2 regions of the Kribbella polygonati genome follow, and region 2 is predicted to be linked to the other one. Evidence: riboswitches for the same ligand, from Rfam matches in the RefSeq annotation. Region 2 holds a riboswitch; the other holds the start of a gene.
What was found. A riboswitch is a leader RNA that binds a small molecule or an ion and turns the genes downstream of it on or off. The one in region 2 is predicted to bind S-adenosylmethionine.
Positions count from the first base shown of each region.

Region 1 (5,466 bases), 2.2 Mb from region 2:
TCACGGGCGATCACGACGACCGCGTCGTACCGCTGCACAGCCACAAGTTCATCGCCGCGCTGCAGCATGCGCAGGCTGGTCCGCAGCCGGTCTTGACGCGGGTGGAGGTCAACACCGGCCATGGCTTCGGCAAACCTGCCGCGATGGTCGCGTCGGAGTGGGCGGACCTACTGGCGTTCGCTGCTCACCATGTAGGTCTCGTACCTCCTGAGCAGTAGGAGGACCGCGTCACCAGATCCGCGGTGCGTGGAGGTCGCGGGGATCGTCGGCGGGCTGACAGCCGTGGGCGCTCTCCGTGTACTCCGTGCGCGGGCCGGTCGTAACCAGTGTCCGTACGGCGTTGACGAGCCGGTCCACGTGCTCCCGGGTCGTCCCGAGGCCGAGGCTGGCGCGGACCGCCGTACCGTGCTCGGGGCTGTTCGCGAGCAGGTGACCGACGAGCGGGTGCGCGCAGAACTTCCCGTCCCGGACACCGATGCCGTACTCGGCGCTCAACGCCGCGGACACGAGCGTCGAGGTCAGACCCTCGACCGTGAAGCACACGGTGCCGACCCGGTCCGCGTCCTCGCCGAAGATCGAGTACGTCGTGACGCCGTCGAGCTGGGCGAGTCCGGTGCGCAGCCGGGCCAGCAGGCTGCGCTCGTGCTGCTCGATCGCGTCGCGGTGCTTGGTGATCGCGGCGCAGGCGCTGGCCAGCGCGATGGCGCCGATGACGTTCGGGGAGCCGCCCTCGTGCCGTGCCGGGCCGGTCGACCAGACAACGGTGTCGCTGGTGACGGCGTGGGTCGCGCCGCCGCCGTACAGGTACGGGTCGGCCGCGTCGAGCCAGTCGGAGCGGCCGATCAGCGCGCCGGCGCCGTACGGGGCGTAGAGCTTGTGGCCGGACAGCGCGACCCAGTCGACGTCCAGGCCGGCGATGTCGACCGGGCGGTGCGGGGCGAGCTGCGCCGCGTCCAGGCAGACCCGCGCTCCGTGCGCCTTGGCCACCTTGGCGATCTCGGCGATCGGGAAAATCTCGCCGGTCACGTTCGACGCGCCGGTGACGACGACCAGCCGCGGTCCCTCGGGGGCCTCGCGGAGCGCGTCGGCGACGTTCGCGACGGCCTCGGTCTGGCTGGCCGGGGCCTTGAGCCGGACGGTCCGCTCGGCGGGCCAGGGCAGCAGCGCGGCGTGGTGCTCGGACTCGAACACGATCACGGTCGCGTCCTGCGGTACGGCGTTCGCGAGCAGGTTCAGCGCGTCGGTGGTCTGGCGGGTGAAGATCACCTGGTCCGTGGAGCGCGCGCCGACGAACGCGTGCACCTCGGCGCGGGCCCGCTCGTACCACTGGGTCGTGATCCGGGAGGCGTACCCGTTGCCGCGGTGCACCGAGGCGTACGACGGCAGCGCCGCCTCGACACTGGCCCGCACGGACTCCAGACACGGGGCGCTCGCGCCGTGGTCGAAGTTCGCGTAGTCGGTGACCCGGCCGTCGGCCAGCGGGACCAGCAGGTCCGAGCCGACGGTCGCGGGGATGTTGCCGGTGAGCTGCCGCTTGCCGGCCGGCCGCGGGGTGGTGGTGCTCGCCGGCTCGAGAATGGACAGGATCGACATGGATCTGCTCCCAGGAAGTCCGCGCTTGCCGAACGGGGTATCCGCACGGCCTGGTCTTCACCCGGGGCACCCCACCGCGGAGGAGGGTTGCCGGCCAGCGAGCCGGGGCTTGTCGCTGACACTCATGACCTGCCGAGAACGGTAACGAACGGGACACGGACTCCGCCAGTGCGAATCTCATGTGATGAGATGGCTGAACACATCGTGGGACGACGTGAGGATGGCGATGACCTGGACTGCCCCCGCGGTCGAGCGGCCGGACGGCTCGCTGACGGCACCGGAACGCGAACTGCTGCAAGGATATCTGGACTTCTACCGCTCCACGCTGCTGATGAAATGCGCCGGTCTGACCGCGGAGCAGCTGGCCGAACGGCCGTCGCCGCCGTCGAACCTCTCGCTGCTCGGCCTGATCCGGCACCTCACCAAGGTCGAGCGGATCTGGTTCCGGATCCACCTCGCCGACGAGCCGGCCGAGCCGCTGTTCGCGCCCGAGCTGGGCAAGGACGCGGACTTCGAGCGCATCGACCCGGCTGACGCGGAGGCGGCGTACGACGGGCTGATCGCCGAGTGGAAGCTGTCGGACGAGGCGGCTGCCGGGCGCTCGCTCGACGACCGGTTCACGTTCGGCGGGACCGAGTCGTCGTTGCGGATGATCTACATCCACCTGATCGGGGAGTACGCGCGGCACTGCGGGCACGCCGACCTGGTCCGCGAGCAGCTGGACGGTACGACCGGGGCCTGAAGTGGCTGGAAACCGATTGCCACGAGCTCTTCCGGCCCGGGACCTGCTGTGATCGACTCATCACATGAAGCGACCGACCGCCCTCGTTGCCCTTCTGACCGCGATGTTCGCGGCCGTCCTGGTGACCCCCGCCAGCGCGGCCGCCGACGTACGGATCGAGGTCCTGTCCACCCCGCGCGCCGACCTGGTGAGCGACGGGAACGTGCTGCTCGGGATCACCGGGCGGCACCTGGACGACCTCGAGATCCGGCTGAACGGGAAGGACGTCAGTAGCGCGTTCACCCGCCAGCAGGACCGCCTCATCGGCGTCGTCCAAGGCCTCACCGACGGATCCAACACGATCACGGCCGCCTCGTCGCGGCTCGTGATCACCAACCATCCACGCAGCGGACCACTCCTCGCCGGTCCGCACGAGACGCCGTACGTCTGCGGAACGGCGGACTTCGTCACGCTCGCGAAGGTCAAGCTCGGCCCGCCGTCCGACGCGAACTGCACGGTGCCGACCCGCGTCGACTACCTGTACCGCTCCACGGCCGACCGCTCGCTCAAGGTGCTGCCGTCGACGAAGCCGGCCGACCTCGCGACCACGACCACCTCGGACGGCCGCACGGTGCCGTACATCGTCCGGGTCGAGACCGGCGTCATCAACCGGTCGATCTACGAGTACGCCGTACTCAACGACCCCGCGGGCGGTGAGCCGAGCGTCGTGAAGCCGCCGAGCGGCTGGAACGGCCGGCTGGTCTACACGTTCGGCGGCGGCTGCCCCGGCGGGTGGTACCAGCAGGGGAGCGGGACCGGCGGCATCAACGACGACGTACTGCTCGGGCAGGGGTACGCCGTGGCGTCGTCGAGCCTGAACGTCTTCGGCATCAACTGCAACGGCGTGCTCGCCGCCGAGACCATGGCGATGACGCGGGAACACATCCTGGAGACGATCGGCGTACCCCGCCAGACGATCGGCTGGGGCTGCTCCGGCGGCTCGTACCAGGTGTTCCAGATCGCCGACGACTACCCGGGGCTGCTGGACGGGATCGTCGCGTCCTGCGTGTTCCCGGAGGTCGGGTTCGCGACCCTGCACACGATCACCGACGCGTTGCTGCTCGATCACTACTTCCGGTCCGCGACCGGCTGGACCGACGAGCAGAAGCGGGCCGCCGCGGGCTTCGGCAAGGTCGGCACGATCGCCAACCTGGCCGGCGCCGGCCGCCGGATCGACCCGCGGGTCTATTGCCCTGCGCAACTACCGGTCGAGGACCGCTACGACCCGGTGACGAACCCCCGGGGCGCGCGTTGCGACGTGTACGACCACCAGGTCAACATCTGGGGCAAGGATCCGCGCACGGGCGCTGCCAGGAGGCCGCTGGACAACGTCGGGATCCAGTACGGCCTGGACGCCTTGAACGCGGGCAAGATCTCGGTCGCGCAGTTCCTCGACCTGAACAAGACGGTCGGCGGCTTCGACACCGACGCGAACTTCGTACCGGCGAGGACCGTCGCGGACCCGCAGGCGATCGATACGGCGTACCGGACCGGGCAGCTGATCAGCGGCGGCGGGGGACTGGCCAGTACGCCGATCATCGACTACCGGCAGTACTGGGACGAGCAGCCGAACGGCGACATCCACCTGATCTTCCACTCGTTCTCGCTCCGGGAGCGGTTGCGCAAGGCCAACGGTGACGCCGGCAACCAGGTCATGCTCGTCCAGGCGGGCGACGCGCCGGGCGGGTTCAGTACGAAGAACCCGGTGCTGACCGACGCGCTCGCCTCGCTCGATCAGTGGATGGACGCGGTGGACGCGGACCACGGCCCGGGCTCGCCGCACGCGAAACTGATGCGCAACAAGCCCGGCGCGCTCACCGACGCATGCTGGAGTCCCACCAACCAGAAGATCGTCGAGACACAGGTGGACGGCATCGGCACGACGCGGTGCAACACGTTCTACCCGGCCTGGCCGGCGCCGCGGCAGGTGGCCGGTGCATCCGTTGCCAACGACATCATCAAGTGCCGCCTGCAGCCGCTCAACAAGTCCGACTACAAGGTCAAGCTGACGTCCGTGCAGTGGAAGGCGCTGCGGCAGACGTTCCCTAACGGTGTCTGCAACTGGTCGGCGCCGGGTGTCGGGCAGCAGCCGCTGGCAGGCAGTTGGCCGACGTTCTGAACCAATAGGGTGCGGGGTGTGCCCTTCACTCTGGCCCACCCCGCAGCTGTCCTCCCGCTGGTCCGGCGACCCTTCGTGGCGTCGGCATTGGTGGCCGGTGCGGTGGCACCTGACCTCCTGTACGTCGGAGCGGTCTACCGGATCGCCACGCAGTACATCAACGGGAACTTCACGCTGACGCTGACGCACAAGTTCATGTCGGCGTTCTGGCTCGACCCACTGCTGGCGTTGCTGCTCGTCCTGGTCTTCAACCTGCTCCTGAAGCGTCCGCTCGTCGCCCTCGCGCCACCTGCCCTGGCAGCCCGGTTGCCGGTGGTCCGCCCGCTTCACCTGCGGTCGCCGATGGTTCTGCTCTGGACGGCCGTTTCCGCCGTCGTCGGCGCGCTGACCCACGTGGTCTGGGACTCCTCACGCATGGCGACGGGTACTTCGTCCGCCGGTTTCCGGATGTTTTCGACGACATCAACCGCACCCTCCAGTACGTCTCCACGATCGGCGGCTGCCTGATCCTTGCGATCTGGCTGTACCGCTGGTACCGCCGTACCCCTCCGTTGGCAACGCAGCGTGACAAGCTCCAGGCGTGGATCAGGTACGCGGTCCTGGGTGCGCTGGTGCTGTTCGCGGCTGTGGGTGCGGTCGTGGAGCTCAACCGGGTGGACGGCGACCTGGCGGGGGAGACCGTCGTACGGACCGTGCTGTCCGGGCTCGTGTCCGGCGGGCTGGCCGGGCTCGGCTCGTACGTCGTCGGGTGGCACCTCGGTCGGCTGCGCCGTACAGCACGTGCGTCGTGATGCTACGGATGGGACCGCGTGATCGGCGTGTGACACGTGGGACTCGTGGGGTAGTCGGGGTAGCCTGATCAATATGGCGACCCGCACGTCTTCCCCGGCGCGGGCGCAGAAGTCAGCAGCCAAGCGGCCGAGTTCGGCCCGTTCGGCCGCTGGTGGACGCTCCCGTCCGTCAGGCGCCCAGA
Region 1 covers NZ_CP190129.1:2,927,642-2,933,107, reverse strand. The annotation lists gene ACQHIV_RS14040 (prolyl oligopeptidase family serine peptidase) at 1-218, shown strand, start outside; gene ACQHIV_RS14035 (aminotransferase class V-fold PLP-dependent enzyme) at 229-1,593, opposite strand; SAM riboswitch class IV at 1,610-1,723, opposite strand; gene ACQHIV_RS14030 (DinB family protein) at 1,820-2,335, shown strand; gene ACQHIV_RS14025 (DUF6351 family protein) at 2,400-4,493, shown strand; partial or broken gene ACQHIV_RS14020 (DUF4184 family protein) at 4,503-5,284, shown strand.
Region 1: linked by a shared signal. The riboswitch ahead of ACQHIV_RS14035 (aminotransferase class V-fold PLP-dependent enzyme) and the one ahead of thrC (threonine synthase) in region 2 are both predicted to bind S-adenosylmethionine.

Region 2 (5,466 bases):
TACGACGTCAAGCTCGACGACGCCGCCGCTGCTCTCGACGACGAGGAAGCGTTGAGCGCCGACGACCGCACGTTCGCGGAGATCCGTGGCTACCGGCAGGCGCTCGGCTACGTCCTGGCGATGGCGAAGGATCCCGACTTCCGGCTGGACGTGTCCGCCGTCCGCGGCATGCACTTCATGATGCTCGGTCACGATCTGTCGAAGAGCCCGGGCAGCTATCGGCAAGGTGTGGTCTACGTCCACGACGAGGCCAGCGGCCAGAACGTGTACGAAGGGCCGCCTGCTGAGGACGTGCCGGGTCTGGTGTCCGAGTTGACCGACAGCCTGATGGCCGCCGATGTCGTGGACCCGCTGGTACAGGCCGCGATGGCGCACCTCAACCTGGTGATGATCCATCCGTTCCGCGACGGGAACGGCCGGATGGCGCGGGCGTTGCAGACGCTCGTGCTGTCTTGTGGCGGTATCGGCGAGCCGGCGTTCTCGAGCATCGAGGAGTGGCTGGGCAGCAACACCGAGGAGTACTACGCCGTGCTCGCGGCGACAGGCGCCGGTGCCTGGCATCCGGAGCGGTCGGCCGGGCTGTGGGTGAAGTTCAACCTGCGGGCGCATCACATCCAGGCGCAGACGGTTCGGCGGCGCTATCGCGAAGCCGGGAAGCTCTGGCAGCTGTTCGACGAGGTGATCGACGAGTTCGACTTGCCGGAGCGGGTAGCGAACGAACTGTTCGATGCCTCCCTCGGGTTCCGGATGCGCCGCTCCACGTATGTGCGTCGGGCCGGGATCGAAGAGCGGACAGCATCGCGTGACTTGGCGAAGCTCACAGAACTCCAACTCTTGCAGGCTGTCGGAGAGACCAAAGGGCGGCATTACGTAATGGGCGGTCGCCTGACGCTGATCGTGCAAGCAGCGTTGGCAAACCGGGAGCCGTTGGTCGATCCTTACCCGTGGATGCGCGGGCGATTGGCGGCGGCGCCCAGACCGGCGCGGTAGTTGTCGGTGGGGTGGGTAAGACTTGGTGGGTGAGTTCGGTGGTGCGGGTCTGGCGTCCGGGGCGGGTGGTGGATCCGCATTCGGTGATCGGTGGGTTGCGGAAGGGGCCCGGTGATCCGGCGTACGTGTTCGATCCGGGGCGGCGGACGGTGTGGCGGGCGACGCGGACGCCGGAGGGGCCGGTGCTACTGCGGTTGACGCCGTACGCCGGGACCGTCGAGGCGGAGGCGTGGGGACCGGGGGCGGCGTGGGCGCTGGACGGCGTACCGGAGCTGCTGGGGGAGCGGGACAGCTGGGACGGGTTCGAGCCGCTGCCGGAGCACCGGGCGCTGGTGGACGCGGCGCGGCGGTTCCCGCACGTCCGGGTGCCGCGGTCGCGGGCGGTGTTCGAGGCGATGGCGGCGGCCGGGATCGAGCAGGTGGTGACCGGCAAGGAGGCGTTCCGCGCGTGGCGGTTGCTGCTGCGTGAGTACGGCGAGCCCGCGCCGGGGCCTCGCGAGCAGGGCAACCGGGTGCTGATGGTGCCGCCGTCGCCGGAGGAGTGGCGGCTGATCCCGTCGTGGCAGTACCTGCGGGCAGGCGTCGAGGGCCGGCGGTCGCGGGTGGTGCTGACCGCGGCGTCGCGGGCGTCGGCGCTGGAGCGCACACTCGAGCTGACCGACGGGGCCGAGGTCGAGCGGCGGCTGCGGTCGCTGCCGGGGGTGGGCGTGTGGACGGCGGCCGAAGTACGGCAGCGGGCGCACGGCGACGCGGACGCGTTCTCGTTCGCGGACTACCACGTGTCCCGGAACGTCTCGTACGCGCTGATCGGCGAGGAACTGGACGACGACGGCTGCGCCGAACTCATCGAGCCGTACCGCGGCCACCGCTTCCGCGTCCAACGCCTCCTCGAACTCGCCGGCCTAGGTCACCCCCGCTTCGGCCCCCGCAAGTCCCTCCCCACCCACACCCCCGGCGCAACCCACCGTCTCTAACCGACCCACCCCACCTGCCACCCCACCCGCCGGCCTCCGCCAACCTCGGCTTCGGGCCCGCAAGTCCCTCCCGACCCACCCCTGACGCAATCCACCGGCGCTAAGGGCCACCCCACTCGCCACCCCCACTCGCCGGCCCCGCCATCTCCGCTTCGGCCCCCGTAAGTCCCTCCCCATCCATCCCTGGCGCAACCCACCGGCGCTAACCAGACCGCCCAGCCGCCGTCCCCCCGCGCCGACCCGTTCCGCTGCGCGTCGGTGTGCGGCCCGAGCGACGCCGGCAAGTCCGTCCTCGCGGCGGTCGCGGCCCGGCTGCAGGACTCGTTGACCTACCGCCGCGCCTCCCGCCGCGCGCCTCCCGCCCGCGCCTCCCGCCGCGCGCCTCCCGGCCGCGCCTCTCGCCGCGCGTTCCGCCGCGCCTCCCACCTCGCCTCCCACCTCGCCTCCGGGCGCGCCTCTCAGGCCACCTCCTGCCTCGCCTCCCGTCCTCGGCGGACGGTTGGTGGGTGGTTCACGTTCGCCCAGGCCATCACAATCGGCGCGGGAGGCGCCGCGCCCCGCTCGGTGGTCGCTCGGCGGGGGAATTGTGATGGCCTGCAGGTCCGGTCCGGGGTGAGATCGCGCGTCTCGAATGGTGGGATCACAAGACACAATATGGACCCGATTGGGTAATCTCGGGGGAGCTCATCCAGAGGGACTGAGGGAAACGGCCCGTTGACGTCCCGGCAACCCTCCCCGTGGAGCCCCCGTCCGGGAGCGATCGCGAGGGAACGGTGCCAAATCCGTCCCGTGCCGAGATCCGGTTCCGGGGAAGATGAGAGGGGAAACCTCACTCATGAGCCTGACCGCCGCCGGTACCCACACCCTCCGTGAAGGTGCCTTTGGCAACGGTACGCACCTCAGCTGTCGCGCCTGCGGCGCGAAGTCCCCGCTGGGCCCGTTCTACGCCTGTATGGAGTGCTTCGGTCCGCTGGAGGTCGGGTACGAGTACCCGACCATCACCCGCGAGCAGATCGAGGCCGGCCCGAAGAATATCTGGCGCTACCAGCCGCTGCTCCCCGTCCCCGTCGACGTGGCGAGCTTCCCGAACACCGAGCCCGGCTACACCCGGCTCGTCGACGCGCAGAACCTGGCCCGCGAGCTCGGCCTGCGCAAGCTGTGGGTGAAGGACGACTCCGGCAACCCGACGCACTCCTTCAAGGACCGCGTCGTGGCCAGCGCCCTGAGCGCGACCCGTGAGCTCGGCATGAAGGTCTTCGCCTGCCCCTCCACCGGCAACCTCGCGAACGCCGTCGCCGCGGCCGCCGCCCGGGCCGGCATCCGCTCCGTGGTCTTCATCCCGAAGGACCTCGAGCGGCCCAAGATCATCACCACCGCCGTGTACGGCGGCACGCTGGTCGCCGTCGACGGCAACTACGACGACGTGAACAAGCTCGCCTCCGAGATCGCCGGCGAGGAGGAGGGCTGGGCGTTCGTCAACGTCAACGTCCGCCCGTACTACTCCGAAGGCTCCAAGACGCTCGCCTTCGAGATCGCCGAGCAGCTCGGCTGGCGGCTGCCGCAGCAGATCGTGATCCCGGTCGCGTCCGGCTCCCAGCTGACCAAGATCGACAAGGGCTTCACCGAGCTCGGCAAGCTCGGGCTGGTCGACGCCACGGACTACAAGGTGTACGGCGCGCAGGCGACCGGGTGCTCCCCGGTGGCGCAGGCGTTCCGCGACGGCCACGACGTGGTGAAGCCGGTGAAGCCGGACACCATCGCGAAGTCGCTGGCGATCGGGAACCCGGCGGACGGTCCGTACGTGCTGGACGTGGCCCGCCGTACCGGCGGCGCGATCGAGGACGTCAGCGACGAAGAGGTCGTCGAGGGCATCCAGCTGCTGGCCCGGACCGAGGGCATCTTCGCCGAGACCGCGGGCGGGGTGACGGTCGCAACGCTGAAGAAGCTGATCGCCACCGGCCAGCTCGACCCCGAGGCCGAGACGGTGATCATCAACTCCGGCGACGGGCTGAAGACGCTTGACGCCGTGGCCGACCGGGTCGGCCCCAAGGTGACCATTCCCGCGTCGTACGACGCCTTCGTGAAGGCAGGCCTGCAGTGAGTGTGAGTGTGCGCGTCCCGACCATCCTGCGGCCCTACACCCAGGGCGCCTCCGAGGTCTCCGCCGAGGGCGGCACACTGACCGAGGTGCTCGACTCGCTCGACACGTCGTACCCCGGCATCAAGGGCCGCGTCCTCGACGAGTCCGGCGAGCTGCGCCGCTTCGTGAACGTGTATGTCGACGATGACGACGTACGGTTCGCCGAGGGTCTGCAGACCGCGATCAAGGACGGCGGCCAGGTCTCCATCATCCCGGCGGTCGCGGGCGGTTGCTGAATTAGTCTGCTCGCATGCGAGCGGTTGTGGTGTCGGAGTACGGCGTACTGCCTGAGGTTCGGGAGGTGCCGGAGCCTCCGGTCGAGGCGGGCTCGGTCGTCTTGAAGGTTGAGGCGACCGGGTTGTGCCGGAGTGACTGGCATGGGTGGATGGGGCACGACTCGGACATTGTGTTGCCGCATGTGCCTGGGCATGAGCTGGCGGGGACGATCGCGGCGGTCGGGGCCGGGGTGTCCGGGTGGGCGGTCGGGGATCGGGTGACTACGCCGTTCATCTGTGCGTGCGGGACGTGTGAGCAGTGCCTCGAGGGCAACCAGCAGGTGTGTCCGAATCAGCTGCAGCCGGGGTTCAACTACTGGGGGTCGTTCGCCGAGTACGTCGCCGTGCCGTACGCCGAGGTGAACCTGGTCCGGCTCCCCGACGACATGGACTTCGCCACCGCCGCGGGCCTCGGCTGCCGGTTCGCGACGTCGTTCCGCGCCGTCCATCAGGTGGCTCAGGTAACCGCCGGCGAACACGTAGCCGTGTTCGGGTGCGGCGGTGTGGGCCTGTCCGCGGTCATGATCGCCGCCGCCCTGGGCGCCGAGGTCACCGCGATCGACACCAACCCCGACGCGCTGGCCCTGGCCCGCACGTACGGCGCCACCCACACTCTCCAACCCCCTGCAGAACCCGCGGCGCCCGCCGCCGGGCCGACCACCGTCGTCGCCCAACTCCGCGAACTCGGCCGCCCGCACGTCACCATCGACGCGCTGGGTTCCAGCGACATCGTCCAGCAAGCCCTGCAGTCCCTCCGCCCCCGAGGCCGCCACGTCCAGATCGGCCTCCTCCCCGCCGGCGTGAACCTCGACGTGGCCCGCCTGATCGGCCAGGAACTCTCCTGGCTCGGCAGCCACGGCATGCCCGCCCACGCCTACCCCGAAATGCTCAACCTAGTTGCCACCGGCAACCTGAACCCCCGCCAACTCATCACCCGCACCATCACCCTCGAAGAAACCCCCTCCGCCCTCGCAGCCCTCACCACCGGCACCCCCGCCGGCGTCACCGTCATCACCCCGTAGCTCTGGACCGCCGCAGCACGGACGTGCGACGTTCGGCTCCTCGCCCGAGGTGGCGACGGACCCGA
Region 2 covers NZ_CP190129.1:5,079,041-5,084,506, reverse strand. The annotation lists gene ACQHIV_RS24035 (Fic family protein) at 1-990, shown strand, start outside; gene ACQHIV_RS24030 (DNA-3-methyladenine glycosylase family protein) at 1,020-1,964, shown strand; SAM riboswitch class I at 2,646-2,785, shown strand; gene thrC (threonine synthase) at 2,800-4,065, shown strand; gene ACQHIV_RS24020 (ubiquitin-like small modifier protein 1) at 4,062-4,340, shown strand; gene ACQHIV_RS24015 (zinc-dependent alcohol dehydrogenase family protein) at 4,355-5,401, shown strand; gene ACQHIV_RS24010 (prolyl oligopeptidase family serine peptidase) at 5,466-5,466, shown strand, end outside.